Regions from separate parts of the Photorhabdus sp. RM323S genome, predicted to be linked through region 1. Evidence: predicted binding sites of a transcription regulator. Region 1 holds the regulator's gene; each other region holds the start of a gene.

What was found. The regulator CRP, encoded in region 1, controls carbon source genes, mostly activating them, when cyclic AMP is high. The targets are predictions, from matches to a motif close to ATGTGANNNNNNTCACAT.
Region 2: the regulator CRP is predicted to act here: its motif matches at 1,694-1,711, upstream of ACGF7G_RS20245 (NupC/NupG family nucleoside CNT transporter).
Region 3: the regulator CRP is predicted to act here: its motif matches at 1,924-1,941, upstream of udp (uridine phosphorylase).
Region 4: the regulator CRP is predicted to act here: its motif matches at 1,056-1,073, upstream of msrB (peptide-methionine (R)-S-oxide reductase MsrB).

What each region holds. Positions count from the first base shown of each region.
Region 1 is NZ_JBHFKZ010000028.1:24,180-27,355, forward strand. It holds gene ACGF7G_RS12835 (YheU family protein) at 1-114, shown strand, start outside; gene ACGF7G_RS12840 (phosphoribulokinase) at 135-1,004, shown strand; gene ACGF7G_RS12845 (OsmC family protein) at 1,127-1,534, opposite strand; gene crp (cAMP-activated global transcriptional regulator CRP) at 1,855-2,487, shown strand; gene ACGF7G_RS12855 (aspartate aminotransferase family protein) at 2,538-3,176, opposite strand, start outside.
Region 2 is NZ_JBHFKZ010000070.1:6,561-9,736, forward strand. It holds gene ACGF7G_RS20235 (patatin family protein) at 1-802, shown strand, start outside; gene ACGF7G_RS20240 (TatD family hydrolase) at 807-1,580, shown strand; gene ACGF7G_RS20245 (NupC/NupG family nucleoside CNT transporter) at 1,882-3,150, shown strand.
Region 3 is NZ_JBHFKZ010000038.1:9,308-12,483, forward strand. It holds gene ACGF7G_RS15185 (DedA family protein) at 1-143, opposite strand, end outside; gene ACGF7G_RS15190 (tyrosine-protein phosphatase) at 218-1,000, opposite strand; gene udp (uridine phosphorylase) at 1,094-1,849, opposite strand; gene pcp (pyroglutamyl-peptidase I) at 2,512-3,168, shown strand.
Region 4 is NZ_JBHFKZ010000009.1:126,750-129,925, reverse strand. It holds gene gapA (glyceraldehyde-3-phosphate dehydrogenase) at 1-851, opposite strand, end outside; gene msrB (peptide-methionine (R)-S-oxide reductase MsrB) at 1,192-1,602, shown strand; gene ACGF7G_RS06800 (YeaC family protein) at 1,691-1,960, shown strand; gene pncA (bifunctional nicotinamidase/pyrazinamidase) at 2,022-2,660, opposite strand; gene ansA (asparaginase) at 2,673-3,176, opposite strand, start outside.

The DNA.
Region 1 (3,176 bases):
GAGCAAAAAGTCACTGACATTCGCCGTCAGTTGGAACGGGGGGATGTTATTCTGGTGTGGTCTGAACTGCATGAGAGCATCAATATTATGCCAAAAGAAATGTTCCATTCTTAACATTATGGAGTTTACTGCTTATGTCCGCCAAACATCCGATTATTGCGATTACCGGCTCCAGCGGTGCCGGAACAACAACGACCAGTTTAGCTTTTCGTAAGATTTTCCAGCAACTTAACATCAGCGCAGCACAGATAGAAGGGGACAGTTTCCACCGTTATACCCGCCCTGAAATGGACGCGGCAATCCGTAAAGCCAAGGAGCAAGGTAGACATATCAGTTATTTTGGCCCAGAAGCTAATGATTTTGGCATGCTGGAGAAAACCATGATTGACTATGGTGAAACCGGTGAAGGCCGTTGCCGTAAATACCTTCACACCTATGATGACGCGGTGCCTTACAATCAGCTTCCCGGTACATTTACGCCGTGGGAAGCCTTACCAAAGCAGACCGATGTGCTGTTTTATGAAGGCCTGCACGGTGGCGTAGTCACACCACAACATAATGTTGCCAGTCATGTCGATCTGCTGGTGGGGGTAGTACCGATCGTCAACCTTGAATGGATACAGAAACTTATCCGCGATACTGGAGAACGGGGACATTCACAGGAAGCCGTGATGGATTCCGTTGTTCGTTCTATGGATGATTATATTAACTACATTACTCCCCAATTTTCACGAACACATATCAACTTCCAACGCGTGCCGACAGTTGATACATCCAATCCCTTTTCAGCCAAAGCCATTCCATCACTGGATGAGAGTTTTATCGTCATCCGCTTCCGTGATCTTACTCAAATTGATTTCCCGTACCTTTTATCAATGTTACAAGGTTCATTTGTTTCAAGTATTAATACCATCGTAGTTCCCGGTGGAAAAATGGGGCTGGCAATGGAATTAATTATGACGCCATTGGTACAGCGATTACTGGAAGGGGAAAAGATTTGTTGATTAAAACCTGGGATAAATCCAGAAAACCCAGCGTTTGAATTCACTTCTTATATTATTCAGTTAAAAAAACAGGTAACTGATATTAGTTACCTGTCGTTATTTTTCAATCAGGAAATAATATCTTACTCTGTCTCTTTAATTTCAAAGCTGTGGGTAAGTTCAACTGATTTACCCAGCATCAACGAAACAGAACAATATTTCTCAGCAGAAAGCGTGACGGCGCGTTCAACCGCTTTCTCTGTTAAATCCTTGCCGGTAACAATAAAATGCAGATTAATAGAAGTAAACAAGCGTGGCGCCTCTTCACGACGGTGGGAAGTTAATTTCACTTCACAATCTTTTATGTCATATCTGCCTTTCTGCAAAATAGAAATAACATCAATCGTGCTGCAACCGCCAACTGCCATTAATACCATTTCCATTGGGCTTGGTGCCTTATCGCCAGCATTTCCATCCATCATTATCTGATGGCCTGAAGATGACTCCCCCAAAAGAGACAACCCTTCAACCCATTTTACCCGCGCTTGCATAAGTACCTCTTAAGTCATTTTTTGCATCAAAGCCTACTCTTTCAGTATTAAACTGGCAATCTAATGAGCGGTTTATTATGCTGAAACAATACAAGACAAGACAGAAACCTTTTCCTGTGTTAAAAACAGAAGCAGGTCTGGGTATATGTGGGTTAAGATCAATACTCAAGTTTCGAATTTCAGATAACCTATATAAAACCCTCACCTGTCGGTTTTTCAGCAAACTAATATGTTAAGCTAGTGTCTTTTAAGCCAGCCTGACGAGAAACTTTTAGGTTCTCGTGTTATTTAGGCAGCGATAACAACAGAGGATGAAGCGAATGGTTCTCGGCAAGCCACAAACAGACCCCACTCTTGAATGGTTTTTGTCACACTGCCATATTCATAAATATCCATCCAAAAGCACGCTTATTCATCAAGGCGAAAAAGCAGAGACGCTTTACTACATCGTAAAAGGTTCTGTTGCGGTTTTGATTAAAGATGAAGAAGGCAAAGAGATGATCCTCTCCTATTTAAACCAGGGAGATTTCATTGGCGAACTTGGATTATTTGAAGAAGGACAAGAGCGTACAGCCTGGGTACGGGCCAAAAGCGCCTGTGAAGTAGCGGAAATTTCCTATAAAAAATTCCGCCAACTGATTCAGGTAAACCCGGATATTTTAATGCGTTTATCTGCCCAAATGGCAAGCCGTTTGCAAACAACTTCTGAGAAAGTCGGTAACCTGGCTTTCCTGGATGTGACCGGCCGGATTGCTCAGACTTTACTGAATCTGGCGAAACAACCCGATGCAATGACTCACCCGGATGGAATGCAAATCAAAATCACTCGTCAGGAAATTGGTCAGATTGTTGGCTGTTCCCGTGAAACGGTTGGCCGTATTCTAAAAATGCTGGAAGACCAAAACCTGATCTCCGCACACGGCAAAACAATCGTTGTTTACGGTACCCGTTAACACCTAATTAATCAGCGCATTATCCTGCGCTGATTTCTCTTGTACTTACTTTACACCAACTGGCTAATTGCTTTCTCCAGCCGTTCCATTCCCCGGGTTATCTCTTCTTCACCGATAATCAACGAAGGCGTGAAACGCAGTACATCCCCCCCGGCACTCAACAACATCAGACCATTTTCAGCCGCCAGTTGCAGGATCTCTTTAGATTTCCCCTGATACGGCGCTTTTAGTTCCGCACCAATCAGCAACCCCTTGCCACGGATTTCACCAAATATCGAATATTGCTGATTGATATCGTTCAGAAAATTCACAATCAAATGATGGCGTTTTTCAACACCCTCCAAGACCTCTGGCGTATTGATAATGTCAAAAGCGATATTTGCCACCGCACAAGCCAACGGATTACCACCATAAGTTGTGCCGTGAGTTCCCAGCGCCATCACCGAAGCAATATTCGCTGTAGTCAGCATAGCGCTGACCGGGAAACCATTTCCCAATGCTTTCGCGGTGGTGATAATGTCCGGCACAACATCATAATACATATAAGAAAATAACTTGCCGGTACGCCCCATCCCACTTTGCACTTCATCAAATACCAGCAGTACCTGATGCTGATCGCAAAGCTCACGCAACCCATGAATAAATGCCGGTGTCGCCGGTGTGACGCCCCCTTCACCCTGAACAGGTTC
Region 2 (3,176 bases), on a different contig from region 1:
TACGACCAGACCTGATTTCTTTAACCCTCTGCGTTTTGTTCGTGGTGGTCATTTAGTTGATTTAGACTGGTTTTTGCAGACCGTTTTTCAGGAACTTCCATTGGATATCCCCGCCGCTTTACGTAAATTTGACGCCGGATGTGAATTTTATATGTGCGCGTGTCGTTCAGATAATTTTGAACCAACCTATTTTCATCCTGACGGGAAGAATTGGCTGGAAGTGATTAAGGCATCAAGTGCCATTCCTGGGCTTTATCGTAATGGTGTGACGATTGATGATGTCGTTTATTATGATGGTGGTATCAGTGACGCTATTCCTGTGGAAGAGGCGTATCGCCGTGGTGCTGATACGATAGTGGTGATCCGCACTGTTCCTTCGCAGCTCTATTACACGCCTGATTGGATGAAACGGATGGAACGCTGGTTGGGGGATAGCAGCCTGCAAAAGATGGTACGGATGTTACAGCAACATGCGAAAAGCTATTACCGCACACAGAAATTTATTGAGAATCCACCTGATAATGTACAGATTTTTGAAATCTATCCGCCTGCGCCATTAACTGCAAGTGCATTAGGAAGTCGTTTGTCGGCACTGAATAAGGATTATCATCTTGGGCGTCGTTGTGGTCGCTATTTCCTGGCGACGGTTGGTCAGGCATTTGTTGGTGATAAGTTTGGTATGGCGGAGCGTAAAAATTATCGTTTGGGCCGTCATGTTTTGCGCCGGAGTGAAGAAAATAGCGTTTTGGTTCAATCGCTAACTACGTTGGCAGAGTCGCCAGAACAGATGAATAACGGATAGTTTCATGTTTATTGATACCCACTGCCATTTTGATTTTCCCCCGTTTCGTGATGACGAACAGCGGAGTCTGCAACGGGCGGCACAGGATGGTGTGGATAAAATTATTATTCCTGCTGTTAGCAGGAAAAATTTGCAACGGGTATTTGAACTGGCTCGTGTTTATCCAGAGATTTATGCGGCGCTGGGTTTACATCCTCTTTATATCGATGAACATCAGGAATCGCATCTTGCGGATTTGGAGCGATTACTGAAACAGAAAAGTGAAAAGCGGGTGGCTGTCGGAGAGATTGGCCTTGATCTCTATATGGCTGACCCTCAGTTTGAAAAACAGAAAGCATTACTGCTCGCTCAATTGCGGCTGGCAAAACAGTGTGAATTGCCCGTCATACTTCATTCCAGAAAAAGCCATGATCAACTGGCTGCGATCCTGAGAAGAATCGACCTTCCTCGTACTGGCGTGATACATGGATTCGCCGGTAGTTTATCTCAGGCAGAGGCTTTTATCCGTTTGGGATACAACATCGGGGTAGGGGGAACCATTACGTATGAAAGAGCACAGAAAACCCGTCGCGCAGTTGCTGAACTTCCTTTAACTTCTCTTGTGCTGGAAACCGATGCACCGGATATGCCACTTTTTGGGTTTCAGGGACAACCTAACCGACCGGAAAGAATTGCCGGGGTTTTTGCTTCATTATGTGAGCTTCGCCGTGAATCTCCTGACGAAATCGCCGCCCAGCTTTATAGTAACAGTGTTGAGTTATTTGGGTTGAATAGTTGAGTGGTATATCATAAAACTTTAACTGCGCTTACCTGATAATCATCCCTTAATTGTTTGTTATTTTGCCATCTCGATGGTTAGATTATCTTATTGCCGATTATTTCCGCAATTTTATGTGATTTACATCACATTTATCGCTTTTCCATTGCTTTTTTCGGTGGGTATTTGTGATGTAGATAGCTTGTTCATTCCGATGACTGAGTATAATCAGCGCCGAAACAGTGTCAGTGAACATTTACACTCTAACTGACATATTTAATTTATTATTAAGTGAACAGGGATTCTTCCAATGCAACTCTTTATGAGCCTGGTCGGGATGGTAGTGCTGATCTTGATCGCCGTACTTTTTTCCAGTAACTATCGTGCTATTAAACTTCGTACCGTCCTTGGTGCTTTTTTGATTCAGGTTGCTACCGGTGCTTTTGTACTTTATGTTCCCGCAGGCAAGAAAATATTAATGGGTATGTCTGAGGGAGTTTCCAGTGTTATCCAGTATGGTCAGAAAGGAATGGATTTTATTTTTGGTGGATTAGTTTCCCCCAAAATGTTTGAACTGTTTGGTGGTGGTGGTGGTTTTGTTTTCGCCTTGCGTGTACTGCCTATTATCGTTTTCTTCTCTTCACTGATTGCTGTTTTGTACTACATCGGTGTTATGCAGCTCGTTATCAAAATATTGGGTGGTGGTCTGCAAAAAGTTCTCGGCACTTCACGTACCGAATCTTTATCCGCCACAGCGAATATTTTCGTGGGCCAAACTGAGGCGCCACTGGTTGTTCGTCCTTATATAGCCACTATGACCCAATCTGAACTATTTGCCGTTATGTGTGGTGGCCTGGCATCGGTTGCGGGTTCTGTACTGGCCGGTTATGCATCAATGGGCGTACCGTTGGAATATCTGATTGCGGCTTCCTTTATGGCGGCTCCAGGTGGTCTGCTATTCGCTAAACTGATAGTACCTGAAACTGAAAGTACCCGTGATACAGCTGATGCCATGTCACTGGTAGCGGAAGAGGATCGCCCTGCTAACATCATTGATGCAGCCGCTTCTGGTGCTGCTGCTGGGATGCAATTAGCATTGAACGTAGGGGCAATGTTATTGGCATTTGTTGCCTTGATTGCGTTGGTAAACGGTATTCTTAGTGGTGTTGGCGGCTGGTGGAATTACCCACAACTTTCTCTTGAATTGGTGCTGGGCTGGGTTTGTGCGCCTATTGCTTACCTGATTGGTGTTCCGTGGAATGAAGCAACAGTTGCCGGTTCCTTTATCGGTCAAAAGCTGGTTGTGAACGAATTCGTTGCCTTTATGAACTTCGGCCCATATTTGCAATCGGATGATGTGGTTGCGGCTGCGGGTTTACAGGTTCTGTCAGGTCACACCAAAGCCATCATCTCCTTTGCACTGTGTGGCTTTGCTAACCTCTCTTCTGTCGCTATCCTGTTGGGTGGTTTGGGCGGTATGGCCCCAAGTCGTCGCGGGGATGTTGCGCGTCTGGGGATGAAAGCAGTAATAGCAGGTACATTATCCAACCTGATGAGTGCAACCATTGCGGGTTTCTTCCTGGCGCTGTAACTTTGTTGCAATATGCAGGCGGGATA
Region 3 (3,176 bases), on a different contig from region 1:
AGCAGTATGATCGTTGCAGGCAATAACAAGGAGAAAAAAGCCAGAGATTCACCAAAAGCAAGTAAGAAAACAATCGGCATGATCCAGGTATCGTGTGCTTTAACAAAAGCGATTACCAACTCAACTATTTCATGAAGACTCAAATTCAAATTCCTGTATTGATTAATACCACATTCAATTTAACCACTGTTGTATTAACCAGAATTAAACCAACTTCTTATTCAAGGAAATAACCTTGTAATTTCTGACGGGCAGAAAAATCAAGGCCAAGATCTTTCTCCAACCATACATTTACACTGCCATAATTCTGGTTAATACTACTTAGCGCTGCTATTAAAAATTCTTCTCTGACAGAATAGACATAAGCGAATTTCTCAACCATATCATCACTCATGGTTTTCGCGTGTTCATTTAACAAATACTCACGGTAAGGTGCCAACGTGGTGTTCGTCACCAAATAATCTTCCATTACTGTATCTAAATCGGCTCCAAGTGCAAACAATACCAAGGCAGAGCCCACACCCGTTCTGTCTTTACCTACCGCACAATGTTGTACTATCCCACCCTTTTCCGGTTGTTGCAGCAATTTAACTAATAGCTTATAGGCCGCATTTTTCAAAGGCAGTAATTTATAAAGACGGAACATAAATGACTGCGGATTAAATTGTTCCAACATCTTTGATGTCAATTTTTCCAGATTCGCATTCACCTCCTTGGATAATGGATTGGCAGGAGCATGGTGATAATCAGCCCCATGCCATACCTGATCAGGTTTATCTTCTATTTCACCTATGTCACGATAATCTATGATTTGAAAGAGGTTTTTATTTGTCAGGAAAGATTGGTCTTTTTCTGTTAAACGATCCAAAGCACCAGAGCGAAAAAGTAAACCTGATTTAATTTTCCCACCACTGGCTACCGTTTTACCCCCTAAATCACGAAAATTAATCCCGCCATGGAGGGGAAGTACTGATGGGTGCAATAAAGATGTAGTTATCATGATGACTCTTAATTAGTTGTAAATTTTAAAACATTAACAGATTTCTGTTTAAAAGAAGAGTGAGCCGGAATATTCCGGCCCAACAAGTATTATTTACAACAAACGACGAGCAGCTTCGACCACGATCCCTAATGCGTTACTTTCTGTTTTCTTAAGTAGCTCAACATCAGGAATTTCCTGCTGAGTACGGTTAACGATGACACCGGCAACCATACCTGCACGCAGCCCCTGGCTTGCACACATAGTCAACAAAGTTGCAGATTCCATTTCATAGTTCATGACCCCCATCGCCTGCCATTCAGCCATTGAGCCTTTAAAACGGCTGACAACACGGCCAGAATAGGTATCGTAGCGTTCCTGACCAGGATAGAAAGTATCGGAAGAAGCGGTTACACCCACATGTGTCGTTGCACCAGAATCTTTTGCCGCTTCATACAGTGCAGTTGTACAGTCAAAATCGGCAACCGCCGGGAATTCCATCGGAGCAAAATGCAAGCTGGCACCATCCAAACGAACAGCAGCCGTGGTTACCAGCACATCCCCAACATTGATATTTTCCTGGATTGCCCCTGTTGTCCCGATACGTAAGAAAGTACGAACCCCCAATTGTGCTAATTCTTCAACAGCAATGGATGTTGACGGGCCACCAATGCCCGTGGAGCATACAATAACTGCTTTACCATCAATTTCTGCGCGCCACGACGTGAATTCACGCAAAGAAGCAAGATAAACTGGGTTATCCATCAATCTTGCAATTTTTTCCACACGTTTCGGATCACCCGGAACAATAGCTAAAGTTGCGCCTTGCAGGTCGCTTTTGGTCAGACCTAAGTGAAATACATCAGACATATCAGACTCCTCAAAGGGAAGAATTTATAACGAAATGGGTTGAAATCTACTGTATTGAGCATTTAGACATCTTTTAGTGATAAATATCACTTCGAAGTAAGATAAAAAAGAAAAACGTACATTATTTTGAGATGTAAGTCACAAAATAATCGTAAAATGAGTAAAAATAAGCGAACTATTACAAAGAAAAAAATTAACACATGCCTAAATAGTAATCACAAACTCAAAAATAAAGAACCCGGCGTTCCCTTTCTGCCATAAGCTAAACTGAATACGCTAGTATATGGAATAAATAGCCAATTATTTAATTATATTTATGATTCAAACAACGCAGGGAACAGAATATATTCCAATAACCGTTAATTCCCAAAAATAAAAATAACCACTGTTGTTAAAATTTACGTCATAATATTTACAAGTAACAGTTCAATAATCCAAATGATTTTCACGGTAAATTTTCCTATGAAAAACATATTTAAAAATCAAATTCATTTTACTCCATAATTAACAAGGAAATTTTATTTATTATCTTTCATCATATTCTCTTTATATTTCAACAAAAATAAAACAATTACCAAATATAAATATCACCGTCACCCTTTAATAGGATATATATTGTTTAAAACATATTAGAACCTTTCCATCATACAGGAGTACTACCTATGGCAAGACAGAAAACCGTTTTAATTACAGGTTTTGAGCCTTTCGACAATGAAACGATTAATCCATCATGGGAAGCAGTCAAGCAGTTGCAAGGGCGCACATTGTGTGGAGCGCGTATAGAAGCACGCCAGCTTCCATGCGTATTCGATGTCTCCCTAACTTACTTGTATGCGGCTATTAATGATGTCCAACCTGATCTGGTGATTGCCATGGGACAGGCGGGTGGTAGAGCTGATATCACCGTGGAGCGCGTGGCAATTAATATCAACGATGCACGCATTCCTGATAATCAAGGTAACCAGCCTATTAATACGCCGATCGTAGCAACCGGTCCCGCCGCTTATTTTGCTACGTTACCGATCAATGCAATGGTCAAAGGTTTACATGAAGCAGGTGTTCCAGCTTCAATTTCACAGACCGCAGGTACTTTCGTCTGCAATCATGTCATGTATGGCTTGCTGCATTATCTGACGAACACCAATCCTGAAATACGCAGTGGTTTTATCCATATCCCTTATCTGCCTGAGCAGGCAGTACGGTTCTATGGCTCACCGAGTATGGCACTGGAAACAGTAATAACAGCACTGGAAATCGCCATCGATGAAGCATTAAAAAACAGTGAGGATATCGTCATCAGTGGAGGTGCAACTCATTAATTTAATAT
Region 4 (3,176 bases), on a different contig from region 1:
AAATCGTTAGATACAACGTCATCTTCGGTGTAACCCAGAACGCCTTTCAGCTCACCTTCAGCTGCGTCTTTGATGGCATCACAGATTTGCTGATAGGTGGCAGGTTTTTCCAGACGTACAGTCAGGTCAACAACAGAGACGTTAGGAGTAGGAACACGGAAAGCCATACCAGTCAGTTTACCGTTCAGTTCAGGGATAACTTTACCTACTGCTTTAGCCGCACCGGTAGATGATGGGATGATATTCTGAGCGGCGCCACGGCCACCGCGCCAATCTTTTGCAGAAGGGCCATCCACTGTTTTCTGAGTCGCAGTGGTTGCGTGAACAGTGGTCATCAGCCCTTCGACGATGCCGAATTTGTCATTGATAACTTTAGCCAGCGGTGCCAGACAGTTAGTGGTGCAGGAGGCATTGGAAACGATGTCCTGGCCGGCGTAAGCTTTGTGGTTAACACCCATAACAAACATAGGTGTGTCATCTTTGGATGGGCCAGTCAGAACCACTTTTTTCGCACCAGCGATAATGTGCTTACGTGCAGTTTCATCAGTCAGGAAGATACCTGTTGCTTCTGCAACAACATCAACGCCCACTTCATTCCATTTCAGGTTGGCTGGATCTCTTTCTGCTGTAACACGGATAGTTTTACCGTTAACAACCAGGTGGCCGTCTTCTACTTCAACCGTTCCGTTGAAGCGACCGTGAGTTGAATCGTATTTCAGCATGTAAGCCATGTATTTTGCATCCAGCAAATCGTTGATTGCGACGATTTCGATGTCTGAACGTTCTTGTGCAGCACGGAAAACAATACGGCCAATACGACCAAAACCGTTGATACCTACTTTGATAGTCATAGTGTTCCACCAGCTATTTTTTAGTGAATTAAAAATTATTACTAAAGTTACCAAAACCTTGCCAGCCGTCAAGCGGAATCGTGTCAATAGTCGAAAAACATCGACTTTGAGTACACCATTCAGACACTTGCTATACGGTACCAGCAATCGATCCGCCCATCATTATCGGGGCACCGACAGATATTGAAAGTTAATCGGTTAGATATGCGAGTCACATCACAAATAGTAGGATAAATATCTTCAGTTAACCGCTTAAAATAAATTCCACTGATGTAATGTTAATCTTTTGTTATTATCATTTGATTTTATTGAAAACATGAGTCTTATTAAGGTGGTCGTTATGGCTAAGAATCCTGATGTTTCCCTTTATACAGAGCTTACTGATATTCAGCGCCATGTTACCCAGAATGCCGGGACGGAACCGCCATTTTCGGGGAAACTGCTACATAATAAAAAAAGTGGCGTGTATCATTGTCTGTGCTGTGGGCAGCCGTTATTTATGTCCGAGACTAAATTTGATTCTGGCTGTGGCTGGCCGAGTTTTTACCAGCCTGTCAGCGATGATGCGGTACTGTATCTTGATGATAATAGCCATAATATGCAGCGTATTGAAGTTCGTTGCCGCCATTGTGACGCTCATTTGGGGCATGTGTTCGCTGATGGTCCGAAACCAACAGGAGAACGTTTTTGTATCAACTCGGCTGCGTTAAGTTTCACTGATGAAAATACAGGTGAAAAAACAGTAGGTTAGACATTTTTATCATTGCCGGCATTGCCGTTAATTTATGTAAGAAAAATCGTTTCAGCTAATTCTAGAAAATAATAATGAGGAAATATCAATGGAACTGGATGATCTGTTATCTGTAATGACACCAGAAATATATCAACGCCTGGTTCAGGCAGTCGAACTGGGTAAATGGCAGGATGGTGTGCCTCTAACTGTAGAGCAGAAAGAGAATAGCTTGCAAATGATTATGCTATGGCAAGCAAGGCACAACCATGAACCTGAGCATATGACAATCGGTACTGATGGTCAGTTGGTGATGAAGAGTAAACAAGAACTGAAAGCGGCCTTTCAGTCTGAAATGGTGGCAACATTTAAACCATAATCTTCGCAAGATGGATATGAAAAGGCTGAGTTTGTTGAACTCAGCCTGGCCTTGATGGGTATCAGAAAAGGGCTCTTTCTAACTGGGCAAGTTCTATCAGGATCGCGCCTTGCGCTTTTATCTCTTTGTATGCGGATTGGCTGTCACCTGGACTGAGGTTAACCCCCCGACAACCATCAGTGATTACCCAGGTTTCATAACCTAATGCCAGCGCATCCAGCGCGGTAAACTTCACACAATAATCAGTGGCAATACCAATAATAAACAGGCGTTCAATTTGCTCTGTTTGCAACCAGTCGTCAAGCCGGGTTTTACTCTGATGGCCGTTATCAAAGAAAGCGCTGTAGCTGTCGATCTGTGGATTTTCGCCTTTGTAGAAAATCTCAATAATGGCCTGCTTGTTCAGTTGTGGATGGAAATCAGCGCCATGTTGCCCCTGAACACAGTGTTCCGGCCACCATACTTGCGGAATACCGTTCAGTATACCGATATCCCCGATCTTCTGACCGGAGTTTACTGCGAAGCTCATATGTTCAGCAGGGTGCCAGTCTTGGGTGGCAATAATGCTGATATTGTGTTTCAGACAGATATCAATTGCCTGATTTGCAACATCAATGACGTGTTCACTCTCTTTTACGGCCAATGCACCGCCGGTACAGAAATCATTCTGTAGATCAATAAGTAATAGGGCTGTTTTCATCTCTTTCTCGGATTATTTGTCGGCATAACTTAATTCACCACGTAAATTTTGTTGCATTAAATAACGAATTTTTTCATTGCCATAAGGTTGACTGAGTAAATAGTGCAACTTAGTTAAAGTTGCTTCAAAGGTCATATCGTAGCCACTGATAACACCGGCTTCAGCCAAAGCATGACCGGTTGCGTAACCATCCATGTTTACCCTGCCAGAAATGCACTGGGTCAGATTGACAACCACAATCCCTCTCTCTGTTGCCTGTTTTAGCGTTTTCAATAATTCAGGGTGCTGTGGTGCATTGCCGACGCCATATGAGCGCAGGATTAAGGCTTTAACCGGTTGCATTAAAATATTGTTCACAACCTGACTGGAAAGGCCGGGATAAATGGTTATCACGCCAATAGGCTGATGAGTGATCTGATGAGTGATAAATGCACCACGGCTGGCGGGGGCCGGACCTGCATTGAAGGTTTTGATGTTAATACCTGCTTCCATCAATGGGGAGCAGTTTGGTGAGGC